DNA from 3 places in the Acidilutibacter cellobiosedens genome. Region 1 is predicted to be linked to each of the others. Evidence: a T-box and tRNA genes for the amino acid it is inferred to sense, from the RefSeq annotation. Region 1 holds a T-box; the other regions hold tRNA genes.

Region 1 (6,323 bases):
AAATGTATTTGTTCTCCCGATTATGGACTGTCTTGGAAATATGAAAAAGAAGCTACAGCGGAAAATGAAAATATGTACTTTATATTTTTTAGAAATAATTCTTCTAACTTTAATGAAAAAAATAAGATAAATAATATTTATGTAAAATTAGATAATAGTATATCCTTCTATTTCAGTGAAATACAGGAAGATTTCAATACAGCAGAAAAAAGAGAAATAGATAAAGTACAAAAAGAAGAAACAAATAAAGAGACAGACGAAGAAAAATTTTCATCTGTCGAAGATAGTGCTTTAGAATCTTTTAAAAAAGAAACCGAAATAAAAATAGAAGAAATTTCAAATTATATAAAAGATAATATAAATATACTATACTCAAAAACATCAAGTCTTGAATCCAAAATAGAGGAAATAAAAGAAATCCTAAATAAAAATGAAAAAAAGAAAAGGTTTGGATTGTTCAAATAATTTAATTTATCCTTTTAATAATATTCTTTCCTTCCTTTCTTTCAAAACTAAATGTACCAAAGATTTCGATACTTAATTCTTTAGCTTCATTTTCTATAATGCTTAAATCATTTAAGTTATAGAATTTGATTGAATAACTACATCCAGCCTGTATTTCACAAGGAGTTGATACAAGATGAAATTTATTTGAATCTAATATATCCAATACGTAATGAAGTTTTACAGCATGATTTCTGGATCTGATTACAGTTAAATAATATTTTCTACCTGCCATTAAATGTCCACTCCCTTATGATAAATGCAGAAATAATGTATGACATATATTACTGCAAAATTCTTTTAATATAAATATATTTATTTTTAAAAAAATTGTTACAAAGATGATGATATAAAAAAGGACCAAAAACTTATTTGAATAAGTCTTTAGTCCTTTTTTGATTTATATCTACTTCTTAAGTTTATCAGCTAATTTGGTGAGCATATCCACCGTCATCTTTGGCAAATCATATTCTGGTTTCCATCCCCATTCCTCTCTTGCAGCCGTATCATCAAGGGAATTAGGCCAAGAATCGGCTATAGCCTGTCTTACAGGATCTACATCATAATCCATAGTAAACTCCGGTATATTATTTTTAATTTCACCATAGATATCTTCCGGTTCAAAGCTCATGGCGGAAATATTAAAAGCATTCCTGTGGATTAATTTATCCGGATCGGCTTCCATCAATGAAACTATAGCATGCAATGCATCAGGCATATACATCATGTCCATATAAGTTCCCTTTTGAATATAGCAGGTATACTTTTTGTGTTTTATTGCTTCATAGTATATATGTACTGCATAGTCTGTGGTGCCTCCCCCAGGAAGAGTATCATAGGAAATAAGCCCGGGAAAACGCACTCCTCTTGTATCTACTCCAAACTTTTTAAAATAATAATCGGAAAGTATTTCTCCGGCAACTTTAGTAACTCCGTACATGGTTTCAGGCCTTTGAATAGTATCCTGAGGTGTTTTATCTTTTGGAGTCGACGGCCCAAAAGCTGCTATTGAGCTCGGTGTAAATACGGCACAATTTTCCTCCCGAGCTACCTCAAGTACATTATAAAGACCATTCATGTTAATATTCCATGCCTTTTGAGGATCATGCTCTCCCACGGCAGATAAAAGAGCCGCTAAATGAACTATTGTATTTATTTTATATTTTTTAACAGCTTCCGATATCTGTTTTCCATCTGTTACTTCAACAATTTCAAAGGGGCCCGACTCAATTATCGATTCCTGACCTTCCTTTTTTCTTCTGCTGCTGGCAACAACATTATCCCTGCCATATATATCTCTTAATTTCATAGTCAGTTCTGACCCAATTTGACCAAGAGCACCTGTCACCAAGATTTTTTTCATTATATAACACACCTCCATGAAATAGTAAATACAATTATCTTATTTATATTATAGCATATTTTAATTCATACATATATAAAAACCATAACCATAATAATTAAGAAAAAATAATAATTTATAATATAATCTCCCTATGGATTATAAAAAGGGCTTCAATCGAAGCAAAAATAAACTAACGAAGCCCTTTTTGAAATCCACTTAACGGAAAATATACACTAAGGAAATCATGATTTTCCCATGAAATATAAAACTGATAGCTAAGTATTCACGAAAATAACCTTAGCTATCAGTTTTATATTTATTTTACTACAATATTGTATATTTTACCCGGTACAAAGATTTCTTTCACTACAGTCTTTCCTTCTATAAACTTGCTTATAGTCTCATCCCTTAAAACTTTTTCTTTTACCTTCTCCTGTGAATCATCTAAGCTGATTGTAACCCTGCCTCTCACTTTGCCGTTCACCTGAACTGCTATTTCTACCACAGTATCTATAGTTAATTTTTCATCATATTTCGGCCAAGAAGACTGATTCAACATTCCTCCAAAATTTTGTCCTACCCACATTTCTTCTGTAATATGAGGTGCTACAGGATTAAGGAGAATAAGATAAGTTTTTAATTCCGCCTTATTAATCTTTCCCGCATTATTAATTTCATTAAGAAGTGACATTAGAGTCGCAATAGCAGTATTATATTTAAGGGTCTCATAATCATTGCTTACTTTTTTAATCGCCTTGTGAATACTCTTCTTCATTTTTTCAGAATAGGAGTCCCCTTCAGTCAGTATATCCTGTAGCTTCCATACCCTGTCCAGGAATCTTCTGCAGCCTTTTAATCCGTTTTCAGACCAAGGAACACTTTTTTCAAAATCGCCTATGAACATTTCATAGGTTCTCAACGTATCTGCTCCGTATTCCTTTACGATATCATCGGGATTAACCACATTTCCTCTTGATTTTGACATTTTTTCATTATTTTCTCCAAGAATCATTCCATGAGAGGTTCTCTTTTGATATGGCTCTTTAGTAGGAGCTACTTTAATATCATACAAAAATTTATACCAAAATCTTGAATAAAGAAGATGAAGAGTAGTATGTTCCATTCCTCCGTTATACCAGTCTACCGGAAGCCAATATTTAAGAGCTTCTTTATCTGCCAGCTCTTTATCGTTATGAGGATCGATATATCTTAAAAAATACCAGGAAGAACCTGCCCATTGGGGCATAGTATCCGTTTCTCTTTCAGCCTTCCCTCCGCATTTAGGACAAGTGGTTTCCACCCATTCTTTTATATTGGCAAGAGGCGATTCTCCGGTATCCGTAGGCTCATAGGCTTCTATATCCGGAAGCATAAGAGGAAGTTCTTCCTCAGGTATGGGAACCCATCCGCATTTTTTACAGTGAACCAATGGTATAGGTTCTCCCCAATATCTTTGACGGGAAAATACCCAGTCTCTTAATTTAAAGTTGATTTTTCGAGAACCCAATTTCTTTTCTTCAAGCCATAATGTCATTTTTTCTTTAGCTTCTTTTACATCTAAACCGTTTAAAAAGCCTGAGTTTATCAATTCTCCCGATTCTGTATCAACATAGGCCTCTTTCTCTACATTTCCTCCCTTTACCACTTCCACAATAGGGAGATCAAATTTTTTTGCAAATTCCCAGTCTCTGCTGTCATGAGCAGGAACAGCCATTATAGCGCCGGTACCATAGGAAGCAAGAACATAATCCGATACCCAGATGGGAATTTCCTTTCCCGTTGCAGGATTCACAGCTTTAATCCCCTTTATTTCAACACCTGTTTTTTCCTTTACAAGCTCTGTTCTTTCAAAGTCGGATTTTTTTATGGCATTTTTTCTGTATTCATTTATTTCATCTAAATTTTCAATATCCTCTTTATATTTATCGATTAAACGATGCTCCGGTGCCAAAACCATATAAGTTGCCCCAAACAGAGTATCGGGCCTTGTAGTATATACTTTTAAGTTCTCATCTTTTCCTGCAATTTTAAAATTTACTTCTGCTCCCTCGGATTTTCCGATCCAATTTATCTGCTGAATCTTGGCCCTTTGTATATAATCTACCAAGTCAAGATCGTCTATCAGCCTTTCCGCATAGTCGGTTATTCTTAACATCCACTGATTCTTTACTTTTCTTATAACTTCTCCCCCGCATCTTTCACATTTTCCGTCTACTACTTCTTCATTTGCCAATCCTATTTTACAGGAAGTACACCAGTTTATAGGCATCTCGGTTTTATAAGCCAAGCCGTGTTCAAAGAGTTTCAAAAAAATCCACTGAGTCCATTTATAGTAATTAGGATCTGTAGTATTTATTTCCCTCGACCAGTCAAAGGAGAATCCTAAAGATTTAAGCTGAATCTTAAATCTTTTAATATTCTGTTCGGTAACCTTTTTAGGATGGATTTTATTCTTTATCGCGTAATTCTCCGTAGGCAGTCCGAAAGCATCCCATCCTATGGGGAAAAGTACATTATATCCTTCCAACCTTCTTTTTCTCGCCACAACATCAATGGCAGTATATGGCCTTGGATGGCCTACGTGAAGTCCTTTCCCCGAAGGATAAGGGAATTCAATCAAGCCATAAAATTTTTTCTTACTTCTGTCATTACTTGCTTTAAATGTTTGATTCTCATCCCATATATCATGCCACTTTTTCTCTATTTCCTTTGGATTATAATCCGTCATACAATACAACCTCCTATTATAAAAAATAAAACCTTCCATCTCCATAGAGACGAAAGGTCCGCGGTACCACTCTAATTGACAGATAAAATCTGTCCTCTTATTAAAATAACGGTTTTTTAAACCGGTTAAAGCTAATTTCTTCACCTTAACAACTCAAAGACGAGTTCAACATTTCCATTGCCGCCTTCCACCTTTCAACAGCTCTCTTTAAAACGGAAAAAGTTTACTACTTCTTCTCATCATTTAATATTCATCTAAATATATAATAACAGATATACAGCAGTTAATCAATAGATAAAATACATTTTAAAACTCAGCGGATTTTACTGTTCTCGGGAAGGGTATGACATCTCTTATATTGCTCATGCCGGTAATATACATTATTGCTCTTTCAAACCCCAGACCGTATCCCGCATGTTTTACCCCGCCGAACTTTCTCAGTTCATTATACCACCAATAAGTATCCTTATCTAATTTCAGCTCTTCCATTCTATTTTCTAATATATCCGGTCTTTCTTCCCTCTGGCTTCCTCCTATTATCTCTCCGATTCCGGGAACAAGCATATCTGAAGCCGCAACTGTTTTTCCATCATCATTTAATCTCATGTAAAAAGCTTTGATTTCTTTTGGGTAGTCAATTATAAATACAGGTTTTTTAATTACTTTTTCTGTAATATATCTTTCATGTTCGGTCTGTAAATCCAAGCCCCATTCTACAGGGTATTGAAAGGTTTCCTTTGATTTTTTAAGGATTTCGATTGCTTCGGTATATGTGATATATTCAAACTTTGAGCTGGCCACATGGTTCAGTCTCTCTAACAATTCCTTATCTATAAATGAATTAAAAAATTCCATTTCTTCCTTGGCATTTTCCATAACATAATTGATAACATATTTCATCATATCTTCAGCTAATTTCGTAGCATCGAACAGATCGGCAAAAGCAATCTCCGGTTCAATCATCCAAAATTCTGCCGCATGTCTTCCGGTATTTGAATTCTCGGCTCTGAAAGTAGGCCCGAAAGTATATACATTCCTGAAAGCCAAAGCAAAAGCCTCCGCTTCCAACTGACCGCTTACCGTAAGATTTGTTTCTCTTCCGAAAAAATCTTTGGAATAATCAACTTTTCCTTCATCGTTCAAAGGGACATTTTCCATATCCAAAGTGGTTACATGAAACATCTCTCCTGCTCCTTCCGCATCGCTTCCGGTGATTATAGGAGTATGAACATATACAAACCCTCTTTCTTGAAAAAATTTATGAATTGCATAAGCCGCAAGGGATCTTACTCTGAATACGGCATAAAACGTATTGCTCCTCGGCCTTAAATGGGCAATCGTCCTCAGGTACTCAAAACTATGTCTTTTCTTCTGAAGAGGATAATCATGAGCGGAACTGCCTTCCAGCTTAATCATTTTTGCCCGGATTTCAAAAGGCTGCTGTGCCTCAGGAGTCTCCTTTAACTCCCCCTGGACAGTTATTGCGGAACTTATCTGATATTTTGTTATTTCTTTAAAATTTTCCAAACTTTCATCAAAAACTATTTGAATATTCTTAAAAAAAGTTCCGTCATTTAATTCAATGAAGCCAAAGGACTTTGAGCTTCTTATGGTTCTCATCCACCCCGATATTTGGACGTCCTTATCTAAATACTTTTCCTGTGCTTCAAATATTTTTCTTACTGTAGTTTTCTCCATGAAATTACTCCTTTCTCTTTAAACTGTAAAAATAATATATAAAAAAAA
Region 2 (6,323 bases), 190 kb from region 1:
ATATTCTAATCAAGGTTTAATGCATAAACTGTTATATCAAGCACTATCAAATATGCAAGAAAAAAAACAGTCAATTTCCTTTCTGTACCCCTATTCCATTCCTTACTACCGCAGAAAGGGGTGGGAAATCATCTCTGATAAAATAACCTTTGAAGTTAATGATTATCAATTACCTAAAAACAAACAAGTGTCCGGTGAAGTGGAACGAACCGATGTCAAGAGCGATGCCATAAAGAAAACATATGAACGTTTTGCTCTCCAAACTCACGGTGCAATGTTACGAAATGATCTGGCTTGGAACGAATACTGGTTGTGGGATCCTGATGACCTGATGGCAGCTATTTATTATAATGACGAAAGGCAACCAGACGGTTATGTCCTTTACTGGATAGAAGACGAGGTTTTCCACATTAAAGATATGATATTCGTCAATGAAGAAGCCCGCAGCGGACTATGGAATTTTATCAGTGCACACTTTTCCATGATTTCAAAAGTCATAGGCGATATTCATATGGATGAACCTCTGGCATTTTTATTGGAAGATGCAGATATCAAAGAAACCATAGCTCCTTATTATATGGCTCGTATTGTAGATTTGGAGCAATTTATAAAACAATATCCCTTTAAGCCGGATACAGGAAAACGAGAATGGACCTTTACATTGGACGATCCGCTTCTTTCATGGAATCAAGGAACTTTTACCTTGCGAATCAGTCCGGATGGAAAAGGTGAGGTCGTTCGTGCGGCAGAACGCAGCAGTGCAAAGACCGATATCCAAACTATGACAACCATGCTCCTTGGATACAAGCGACCGGATTATCTTCATAGGATCGGACGCATTTCATGCACCCCAGAAATACTGGATATGCTGGAGGATGCAATTGAACAGCAGACACCTTATTTCTCGGATTATTTTTAATCTTAAAACATTCGTCGCATATTTACTCTAATACTATCATATCCGCCTTTATCGAATTCCTCTGCGGTTGGCGGGTATTGAATTTTATTAATACACAGCGGCGAAACAAACTTTACTCTTCTTTTAGTTTTAAAAGTTTAACCATCCTTTCAATCCATTTTTGCTCTTCATTTGTGAGCGAATTCACAAACTTTTTCAGACAATTACACAAAAGTCTTTCATTTTCCTTCATGTCCAGCATTTCCAAATCGTTTTGATATGGATATTTTTTTGCTAAGGCTGCTAATTCTACCGGGTTTAGTAGTTTCAAAACTTCGGGAATTTCGGCCGAAGAAAACTCGGCATCCAGCAATATATCTGCAAAATCTGCGAAAGAGTTAATTTTCTCTTTTATTATCATGATCTTATCTTCTGTCATATTGCATTGCATGATTTCTTCCACAAGTTTACGATATCGATCATTATCCATTTTTTCTCCATATGAAAAGGAAACAAAGGGATCATTCTCTGGATAGTACGGTATAACAAAGACCTTATCCGTTGTATGCGTCCTGGAAGAATTCCAAATGTCAGTAGCAATTCGGGAAAGGCTGTCATTCAGGTAGTTCATCAAATTATCCGATAGCGATAATGCCTGCTTCACCTTATCAAGTACCTGCCTGAGTATGGATTCGATTTCACTTTTATCCGTATTTTTAAATAGACGGTCAAGATATGTTATATCAAAAAAAGACAACTCTAATGCACGTATATCCTTATCGACAAGTGCACAACCAAGTGCTGAGGTCAACACAGGTTCATAGATATTAAAAAGTAAATTCTGATAGTCTTCATGATATCCGCAAAGCAAATGATGTATGTTTTCTACTGGAAAACACGCACAAAATGTATTTTCGCAGTAGATACTTTCAAGATATTTCCGAATAAACTCAACTCCCGCTAAATCCGAAACGCCATTGCATGTAGGATAATCTCCTGTAATATGGATCTCCTGCGCCCCAAATTCCGGATAATACAGTTTGAAGAATCCCCTAATAGCATCGACAACAGTAGAACGATAAAAAACATTCTGCGTATCCACCAAATGCTGAATGATATTGGAATGAAGAATTTTTGTAGTATTCACCATTCGGTCAATTTGACGCCTTCCTTCTTCAAACAACGTTTCCATTTTTTCGTTTTGGAGTGCAATGACAGCATCATCGGGATTTGTATATGTCTTTAAGCACATACCAATTGTATACATGACAGACACCAATATATTTTGTGCAGTTTCAATCCGTATGGAACTGCTGTCCCCGCTGTTGTAACGTTCTGTCTGCTTTGCTAAAATAGAAAGACAATCAAATTGTATTCTCTCTAAATCAGAATCAAGCAACAAACCACAATGGTAAGCCTGTTCCAGCAGAGACTGAAAATAATATTCTCCGCTAAGTTTGGATCTATCTATCCTGCTTATTTTATCAATACTCTCCATCTTCACCCTCCTCATCATCTGCAGAATAGCCATACCGCAGATTATGAGCCAATTTGTACAACTCACGTCCAGATAACAGTTCTAAGGAACCACGACATTTACCATCAAATGCATTTTTCATATAGCTTATCAAGTCATCATCACTGATGAGATCAAGCGTTTCATTCTTATAGTAATAAAACATTTCAATCAGATCGTGCAGGGTTTCCTCATAATTATGCATGGAAATGTAGGGAGAATCACAAAATTCATAGATAATTTTATCGATAACGCCGCCGCCAAACTCAATTCTTCCTGTTTCTTTCAGAGCAAAGAAACGAGTTTCCACCAATTCAATTGCTTGTTTCTCTGTTAAAACGAGGCCGTAACGCATAGTCAAGTCATTGCATTTTATGATCTCGCTGACAGCTTGCTTTTGTATTAAAGAATGTTGAAATAAAGCAAGTTTAAATTCCAAATAATATCACTCCCCTGGGTACACATAGCATTAATATTTGTATTGCCTGATTTAAGACATAAGTGTCAAAAAGTATCTCAGGCTGATTTATATATTACCCCATCGGTAATTACCAATGGTATCACAGAATTTAAACTGTGTCAACAGAAACAAAGAGGCACCCGGTCAACTTGGCCGTGTTACAAAATGATCTGGTTTAAAATGAATAGGGGTTATGGAATTCAGAAGATTTGATAACCGCTATTTATTAAAATGGGAAAAGACAACCAGATAGCTATCTTATTTATTGGATAAGTGTTTTTTCAGATATACCATATCAGTAAGTCGCTTACCACCTTCGAAAATAGGATGGTCGTAGTTGTCAATAAAAAAATCTTTTATCCTGTGGGAAATCACAAAACCACATTTCTGATAAAAAGGAATGGTGGCAGGACTATCACCAGTGCCGACAAGCATTGTAGAACATTCGCTTCTATAATGTTCGAAAAGGTAATTGACAAGTTGTTTTCCGTAACCTTGCCCTTGATATTTTGGTACTGTTGCAATATTTTTAATTTCAAAGATACCTTTTCCTTCATTTGTAACAACACAAATTGCCTTTAAGTCGTCATCACATAAGACAAACATATCTCCACGTTCCAAGTATTTGTCTATCATACTTTCCTGTTCATCAGCAAGCAAAAGTAAATCGATATATTGCTTTTTATTTTCAAAAATCTGTTTTATCTCCATTTGTTAATCACCTGATCAAAAATTTGAATTTTGCATATTTATGCTTCAAAACTTTCGAAAACCTATATACATCTATTTGGGGCAAATGGCTTATACCATTTGCCGGATTTAGATGCATTTATTCAGTTCAAGCATCTTACTGAAGTTATTTAATATATTTTATATAATTCTCCGATTGAAAATATATATTGTCTTCTCAATAAATTGAAATTTATAGGTGTATCCAATATCTTTCAAGGTACACATCATCAGATTCACAATACACGGTACTTTCATATATTCCACCGTTTGCCATAATGGTTCGTTTACTTCCTTCATTCCCTTGAATACATAAGATCAGAACATCCTTAAGTCCATAAGCCTTACAAATTTGCAGACAATCAGAAAGCATTCTCTTGGCATACCCTTTTCTTCTCTCATCCGGTCGAACAGAATAACCGATATGGCCAGCATACTTTTCAATATAATCATTGAAATAGTGACGAAACTGAATCATACCAATGATTTTGTTGTCAATTGGACGTTCAATGAAACCAAATCTTTCATAAAATTGCTCTTTAACTTTTGCTGATATCAATACAATTTTAACTTTCCATCCCGTTTTAAGCGACTAACAGCCATCCTTGAACGCTCAATACCAGCTTGAGCCCGCTCATTGTTCAAAGTGCTCCAACCTACTGCAGCTCCGAGTTTGTTATAATCGTCAACCCTAACTCCGTTTTTATATATAAAATTCATCCCATCATCTCCGTCATAAATTGGAATTTAACAATCGCTGTTTTCGATTTCTCGACGTATTTTTAAAAATTCTAAGCTGTTCTCTGCATCTACTTTTGATTTGTAGAATACAATATTATGATTAGGAGTCATGTTCGTTCTCCAATCATATTCCGACGCAAGCATCTTCAAAAAAACTTTTAAGCTATCCGCAATCGAAAAGCTCTCTTTGCTTTTATTAATATAACAAATGGGCGCAGCATCATCTATATCCGTTGTTTTACCAATTGTACCAAATAACCCTCCCAGGCTGTCTTTTGCAAAAATACCAACTCGGGGAACCGTATAAAAACCAATTTGGGGAATGTCATCATCAAATATAAATTTCAAATCATATGTATCTGCATATCTTTGATACTCCGTATTCTTATCCTTGACGCTCATGAGATAAAGCGTTGTTCCTGCAGAAACAACTTCTGTATCCTTTGCAGAGACTCCAATGTACCCAATGCACCCTTCGCTTTCAGATACATCCCAATATAACTTTTTCATCTTTCTTCACTTCCTTGATAAGGTAAATTCTTGTTTATCTGTTCATTAATACAAGCAACCTGCATTTTCATTTTATCATAAAAAATGAAAGAAATCGATCTTCTGCAATCGACTTCTTTCACCAAAACAAATTAGTGCGGAAGAAGGGACTCGAACCCTCATACTCTTATGGAGCAATAGCCCCTCAAACTATCGCGTCTGCCTATTCCGCCACCTCCGCATACTTTGACTATTAAATTTATTAACAACCTAATATATATTATAATGATTTTAAAAAATTAATCAACATTTTTCTCCTGAAATTCCTTTGGTATATACCACTTCTCAATATTATAGTACAAATTATTAGACTGGGGATTTATATTTCCCTTAATATTTTTATCAATAAGCAGAGCTTCATTCCTAAAAAATAAACTTACATAAGGCAGATCTTCAAGTATCTTATCTTCCAATTTTCCATATGCTTTCTTTTTTTCTTCTCTGTTAGTTGCACTGAAAGCATCGAATAACAATTGATCCATTTCTTCATCGGAATATCTTATAAAATTAGTTCCATAATAAATTTGAGAAGAATGGAAAGCAAAAGATAAATCACATACATCTGATAGTTGCCATCCCATTAGAGCTATGTCAAAATCACCTTTCTTAATTTTTTGTGTATATTTTTGCCACTGTTCCTCTACTTCTTCATCTGTAATATTATTAGGAACATTATCTTCATAATCTTTAGTTGCATTTATGCCTATTGCTTTTAAATTTTCTACTATTAAATCAGCGGTTTTGAGTCTCAAAGGATTATAAGAGTTTGTAGTAACTTTTAAAGTCAAAGTCTTCCCATTTTCATCTTCTACAAAACCATCCCCGTTTTCGTCTTTATAACCGGCAGATGATAAAATTTCCTTAGCTTTATCTATGTTAAATCCATATATATTACTGTTGTCGGAAATAAGCCACGAATTAGGATATATGGGCAAGTCCACCTGGGTAGCATGACCCATATATACTTTTTGAATAATAGATTGTCTATCTATTCCATAAGCTATTGCTTTCCTTAATTCTTTTCCCTTTTCATCAGCAAAAATTTTTCTTGAAAAATTAAATCCTAAAAGTTCGTAGTTTTGAGATACATATTCAATAATTTTTACTCTCTTGCTTTGAAAATATTTTTCCCAATCTACACCTACTGAAGTAGTCAAATCCACTTGATTTGCTTCAAAAGATGTCATCGCCAAATCTTCGTCCTTCATTATTTCTCCAATTATAGTAGAAATATATGGTTTACCCTGCCACCAATTAGTATTTGCCTCAAGGTTAATGCTTTTAATTTTTTCGTATTTAGAAAATTTGTATGGTCCTGTCCCTATGGGAGTATAATTATCTTCAGCCAATGCAGCCTTATAAGAAGAACTATTTTCTCTTCCCTTTACAAAGATATGCCTTGGTATTATGGGAAAAGTTAAAATTTCCAG
Region 3 (6,323 bases), 550 kb from region 1:
ATTTTGCCATTGTGACACCTCACTTAAAGTTATTTTTTAAACTCAATCACTTCATCTATTATACCATATTTTTTAGCTTCGTCTGCATTCATAAAAAAATCTCTATCAGTATCTTTCGATACTTGTTCATAGGATTTTCCGGTTCTATCACTTAATATCTTATTTATTCTCTCCCTCATTTTAATTATTCTTTCTGCTCGAATTTTAATATCTTCTGCCTGCCCTTGAGTTCCTCCTGAGGGTTGATGAATCATAATCTCCGAATTCGGAAGAGCAAATCTTTTTCCCTTTGCACCTGCGGCAAGTAAAAACGCTCCCATGCTTGCAGCCATTCCTACGCATATAGTAGAAACATTGGGCTTTATATACTGCATAGTATCATAAATTGCAAAACCAGATGTAATAACACCACCAGGAGTATTTAAATAAAGTTGAATATCTTTGTCGGGATCTTCCGCTTCAAGAAACAATAACTGTGCTACAACTAAATTTGCAGTAACATCATTTATTTCATCTCCAAGAAAGATAATCCTTTCCTTTAATAATCTTGAATATATATCGTAAGATCTTTCACCCCTATTAGTTTGTTCTACTACCATTGGAATTAAAGCCATCAAAACACCCCTCTCATAACATTATACGAATTTTACATTTTTAATAAGCAATTCAATTGCCTTATCTTTAATTATACCCGATTTAATCCATTCTAAATCTCCCTTTTTTACGTCTTCTTTAAACTTTTCTGTATCTTTTGGATTATATTCCGCAGCAATTTTTTCTATTTCTTTATCTATCTCTTCTTCTGTAGCCTGAATATTTTCCTGTTTTGCCAATTCACCCAATACAAGGTCAGACTTAACTTTGTTACCAGATCTTTCTTTAAATTGCTCTTTTAATTTTTCCAAAGAAGTATTTGCAAATTCAAAATATTTATCAAGAGACAATCCTTGCATTTTCAGCCTATAATCAAATTCCGATACTTCATCATCTATTTGTCTGTCAATCATAACTTCAGGAATTTCAACTTCTGAAATCTCCATCAATTTTTCAATAGCTTTTGTTTCATTTTCAACTTTCTCTTTATCTTTTGCTTCCTTCTCAAGTTTCTCTTTTATACTCGATTTAAGTTCATCTAAAGTATCAAACTCACTTACATCTTTTGCAAATTCATCATCTAATTTTGGTTTTTCTTTAATCTTAATTTCCTTTATCTCAACTTTAAAGAGTGCATCTTTAGATCTTAATTTTTCTTCAAAATAATCATCGGGAAATTTTACATTAACATCCACTTTTTCTCCTACTTTTTTCCCTATAAGCTGTTCTTCAAAACCAGGGATAAATTTTTTTGAACCCAATTCCAAATTTTGATTTTCAGCCGTTCCACCTTCAAATTTTTCTCCATCCATATATCCTTCAAAATTTATTGTTAATATATCTCCATTTTCCGCTTCTTTATCATCAGCATCAATAAGCCTGGAATTCATATCCTGCATATTTTCAATTTCTTTTTTTACATCTTCTTCAGTAACATTATACTTTGCCTTTTCTATTTCTATACTTTTATAGTCTCCAAGCTTTACTTCGGGTTTTACGGTCACATCAAGTTTTAGTATAACAGGTTTACCTTTTTCCAATTGTTCAATATCCACTTGAGGTTGATCTACAGGTTCCAATTCTAACTCTTTAACTGCTTCCTCATAAGCTTCTGGTAATAATATATTCAACGCCTCTTCATAGAATATGCTTTCTCCGTAATTTAGCTCAATAATTTTTTTTGGAGCTTTTCCCTTTCTAAATCCGGCCACATTAAATTTATTTCTAATCTTTAAGTATGCTCTATCTATAGCTCTTTCAAATTTATCCTCTTCAATTTCGGCTTTAAAAGTAACTATATTATTCTCCTTTTTTTCTACGTTAAAATTCATGTTTTCCCTCCTAACTTAATATTTGACTCTTCAAAGCTAATATACACTATCTTATAAAATTATATCATAAAAAGTAAATATTTGAACTGTCAAATGTCAAAAATAAAAAAGCCACTGGAGTAACCACTGGTTTCATCTTGGTGCGGGAAAGAGGACTTGAACCCCCACGTCAATGACACTAGATCCTAAGTCTAGCGCGTCTGCCAATTCCGCCATTCCCGCTTATCTGTATAGATTACCTTTTTCATTATAACATTTCACATTAAATTGTCAATATTATTTTTTGTGTTTGGTTTCCATAAAAAACTACAGCTTTGTTATTCTAAAACTGTAGTTTTAATGATTTTATTCAAAATATTTGCAATTTATTTTAAAAATACTTTGGTAAAAAACAGAATAAATAAACCAAATACAATAGCGCCTAATACTACTATAGGAAATATTATCTGAAAAGCTGCTATTATCATTGCTAAAATATCTTTCTTAGTGAATTTGTATGGTTCTTCAGCATTTTTTCTGTCAATTTCTCTTTTCAAATCCCTTTCCTGTTCTTTTATAGTTTTTTTATTTGGCAAAGTGGCACGCCACAAAGTGTTCTCCTCCCAGATTTCTAAATTCAGGAATTTCTTCCTTACATATATCTTTTGCATAAATACATCTTGTATGAAATTTGCAACCCGAAGGAGGATTAGCCGGACTTGGAATATCCCCTTCCAAGATTATTCTTTTAATTTTTGTCTTAGGATTGGGTACAGGTATCGCGGAAAGCAATGCTTGAGTATAAGGATGCTTAGGATCATTGAACAGGTCCTTTTTATTTGCCATTTCAACTAAAGAACCCAAATACATTACTCCGACTCTATGGCTTATATATTTAACAACCCCTAAGTCATGAGAAATAAACAAGTATGAAAGCCCTCTGTCTTTCTGCAAATCCGTCAAAAGATTTATAATCTGAGATTGAATCGAAACATCAAGGGCAGAAACCGGTTCGTCGGCAACTATAAAAGAAGGATTAAGGGCCAAAGCTCTTGCTACCCCTATTCTTTGCCTCTGTCCTCCGGAAAATTCATGAGGATATCTGTTTAAATGATATTTAGCCAATCCACATGATACAATAACTTCTGTTATATAATCATCTAATTTCTTCCCCTTTTTGTACAATCCATGTTCGACTAATGATTCTCCGACTATTTGAGACACTGTCATCCTCGGATTAAGAGAACTGTAGGGATCTTGAAATACTATCTGCATCTCTCTCCTTAATTTCATCATTTCATCCTTGGAAGCATTTAGAACATCTTTTCCTTTATAATATACCTTCCCTTCATTGGCATCCAGTAGCCTTAAAATTGTTCTGCCAGTCGTAGACTTTCCGCAGCCCGACTCTCCTACCAACCCTAAGGTTTCTCCTTCTTTTATATAAAATGAAATATTGTCAACTGCTTTTACATCTCCTACTTTTTTTCTAAAAATTCCTTTATATATAGGAAAATATTTTTTTAAATTATCCACTTCAAGAAGTGCATTCTCGATCATTTTGTCACCTCCTCAGCCCTAAAACAGCTAACCTTATGATTTGAACTCAATTCTCTTAAAGCCGGCTGAGATTTTTTACATTCATCTGTTGCCCATTTACATCTCGGGTTAAAATAACAGCCCCTCGGAAGATATAACGGATTCGGAACAGAACCCTTTATGTTTTCAAGCCTTTTTCCCTCTTCAATCAGAGACGGAATGGAGGTCATGAGGCCTATTGTATAAGGATGTTTGGGATTATCAAACAATTCATATACGGGAGCATCTTCAACGACCTTTCCGGCATACATTACTATAACATGGTCAGCCATTTCGGCTATAACTCCTAAATCATGAGTGATAAGCATAATAGAAGTATTCAACCTGCTCTTTAAATCATTCATCAATTCGAGAATCTGGGCCTGTATAGTAACATCCAATGCGGTAGTCGGTTCATCTGCGATTAATAGCTTAGGCTGACAAGCCAAAGCCATGGCTATCATTACTCTCTGCCTCATTCCTCCTGAAAGCTGATGGGGATACTCATCAACTATCTTTTCAGCTCTGGGAATCCCTACAATTTTTATCATCTCAATAGTCCTTTTTCTGGCTTCTTCCTCAGTCATATGCTGGTGAAGCATCAGAACTTCGGATATTTGAAATCCTACGGTAAATACAGGATTCAGCGACGTCATAGGCTCTTGAAATATCATTGAAATATCATTTCCGCGAATATCTCTGATTTTATTTTCGGAAACTTCTAAAAGATCTTCCCCATTAAATGTTATCCGTCCATTGACAATTTTTCCGGGAGGACTTGGTATTAAACGCAATATAGACATAGCCGTAATGCTTTTGCCACAGCCTGACTCTCCTACTATTCCTATGGTCTTCCCCGATTCGACATCAAAATCCACACCATCTACGGCTTTCACTACTCCATCGTCAGTATAAAAATAAGTCTTTAAATCTTTTACTTTCAATAGTTTATCCATACCTCTATCCCCCTTATTTAGACTTAGGATCAATGGCATCTCTTAATCCGTCGCCAAACAAATTGATTCCCATAACCGCTAAAAAAATAGCAATTCCCGGCGGTAACCACAACCATACACGATTTTTCAATACATATATATCCCTTGCATTTTGAACAAGATTTCCCCAAGTAGGTACGGGAGGAGTTACGCCAAGTCCTAAGAAGGACAAAGCCGCCTCACTCATTATTGCTGCCGCCATCCCCATTGTGGCGCTGACAATTATATAACCAACCGTATTGGGTATTAAATGTCTCCATATGATTTTACTGTCCCTGATCCCCAAAGCTCTTGCAGCCTGAACAAATTCCTGTTCTCTTAACGAAAGTATCTGGCCTCTTATCATTCTGGCAAGTCCTGGCCAACTCAATACTCCTATAATAACCATAACTATATACATTTTTTGTTCCGGCTTAACGCTGGTTCCAACTACTGCCGATATAGTAATGGCTAAAGGCAGAAAAGGGAACGACATGAATATTTCATCAATTCTCATCAATAAATTATCTATCCATCCTCCATAAAATCCCGCTACTCCTCCGACTAATGCGCCTATTACTATTTCTATTCCAACGGCAAAAAGTCCAACTTTCATAGATACTCTGCCGCCATACAATATCCTTGTCAGATAATCTCTTCCTACCTCGTCAGTTCCCATAAGATGTTCTCTGGAAGGCGGCTTATTTATTTGAGTAAAATCCATAGTATAAGGGTCATAAGGAGTCAAAACAGGAGCAAGTAAAGCGGACAACACCAAAATTAAAAATATAAACAGCCCCACCATGGCTACCTTATTCTTTATGAACTTCCTAAAAACCAGCTTCCAAGGAGTAATAATTTCCTGCTTTCTTTTATTTTCATCGTCGGTAATATCACCATCAATATCATTTTCCATTTTAACATCTGCATCTTTATCAGTCATCATGTTCCCCCCTTAATCGACCTTAATTCTTGGATCTACCAAGGCATAGCCTATATCCGCCAAAAGATTGCCAAGAAGAGTAAGGAGTGCAAAAAACATATTTAAAGCCATCATCATGTTATAATCCCTGGCACTGATAGCATCCATCATAACATTTCCTATTCCAGGCCATACAAATATTCTTTCAAGTATTACGGCCCCCGAAAATAATCCCGGAATAGAAAATCCCACTATGGTTACTATAGGTATTAAGGCATTTCTGAAAGCATGTTTATATATAACTATTTTTTCCGTTAATCCCTTAGATCTTGCGGTACGAATATAATCCTGATTAATAACTTCCAGCATACTTGTCCTTGTATACCTTATTAAGCTTGCCATACTTCCGAATGTCAGAACTACTGCCGGAAGAACCATATGATATATAATATCCTTTGCTCTTGCCAATCCTATGGCGTTTTTCCCCGGCGTTATCATGCCGTTTATAGGAAACATATTTAATTTGACCGAAAAAATATATATCAAGAGTAAACCGAAAAAAAATGACGGCATAGATATCCCTATAATAGAAAACACAGTCCAAAAATTGTCCGTAGTCGAATACTGTTTAACCGCACACACTATACCGATTGGTATGGATATGGCAAATGCCAAAAAGTAAGTTACAATATTTAAAATAAAACTGTTTTTTATAAATCCGGGCACTACTTTGCTTACAGGCTGTTTATACATGTAAGAATCCCCGAAATCGCCTTTTACAGATCGCCTCAGCCAATTAAAATACTGAACCGGTATAGGTTTATCCAAACCTAATCTGGCGCGCTCAGCCGCTTTCTGCTCAGCCGTAGCTTTAGGATCCAGCCTTGACCCTACCGGATCTCCGGGAGCCATTTTAATAATTCCAAATATCAAAACCGATATGAT

What was found. A T-box is a leader RNA that pairs with one kind of tRNA and senses whether it is charged. The one in region 1 lies ahead of leuS (leucine--tRNA ligase), so its partner is inferred to be a tRNA-Leu.
Region 2: it has a tRNA-Leu gene. The T-box ahead of leuS (leucine--tRNA ligase) is inferred to sense a tRNA for this amino acid. The anticodon was not compared.
Region 3: it has a tRNA-Leu gene. The T-box ahead of leuS (leucine--tRNA ligase) is inferred to sense a tRNA for this amino acid. The anticodon was not compared.

The regions. Positions count from the first base shown of each region.
Region 1 is NZ_CP035282.1:2,268,427-2,274,749, forward strand. It holds gene EQM13_RS10905 (hypothetical protein) at 1-465, shown strand, start outside; gene EQM13_RS10910 (DUF3343 domain-containing protein) at 467-739, opposite strand; gene EQM13_RS10915 (L-threonine 3-dehydrogenase) at 911-1,867, opposite strand; gene leuS (leucine--tRNA ligase) at 2,166-4,577, opposite strand; T-box leader at 4,620-4,826, opposite strand; gene asnS (asparagine--tRNA ligase) at 4,884-6,275, opposite strand.
Region 2 is NZ_CP035282.1:2,453,818-2,460,140, forward strand. It holds gene EQM13_RS11855 (GNAT family N-acetyltransferase) at 1-919, shown strand, start outside; gene EQM13_RS11860 (DUF6179 domain-containing protein) at 1,032-2,396, opposite strand; gene EQM13_RS11865 (DUF6323 family protein) at 2,383-2,853, opposite strand; gene EQM13_RS11870 (GNAT family N-acetyltransferase) at 3,133-3,585, opposite strand; gene EQM13_RS11875 (GNAT family N-acetyltransferase) at 3,797-4,162, opposite strand; gene EQM13_RS11880 (hypothetical protein) at 4,351-4,854, opposite strand; gene EQM13_RS18860 (hypothetical protein) at 4,851-4,976, opposite strand; tRNA gene EQM13_RS11885 (tRNA-Leu) at 4,990-5,074, opposite strand; gene EQM13_RS11890 (peptide ABC transporter substrate-binding protein) at 5,133-6,323, opposite strand, start outside.
Region 3 is NZ_CP035282.1:2,814,811-2,821,133, forward strand. It holds gene clpX (ATP-dependent Clp protease ATP-binding subunit ClpX) at 1-10, opposite strand, end outside; gene clpP (ATP-dependent Clp endopeptidase proteolytic subunit ClpP) at 30-614, opposite strand; gene tig (trigger factor) at 636-1,925, opposite strand; tRNA gene EQM13_RS13505 (tRNA-Leu) at 2,064-2,147, opposite strand; gene EQM13_RS13510 (hypothetical protein) at 2,291-2,500, opposite strand; gene EQM13_RS13515 (ABC transporter ATP-binding protein) at 2,490-3,464, opposite strand; gene EQM13_RS13520 (ABC transporter ATP-binding protein) at 3,461-4,438, opposite strand; gene opp4C (oligopeptide ABC transporter permease) at 4,452-5,399, opposite strand; gene EQM13_RS13530 (ABC transporter permease) at 5,412-6,323, opposite strand, start outside.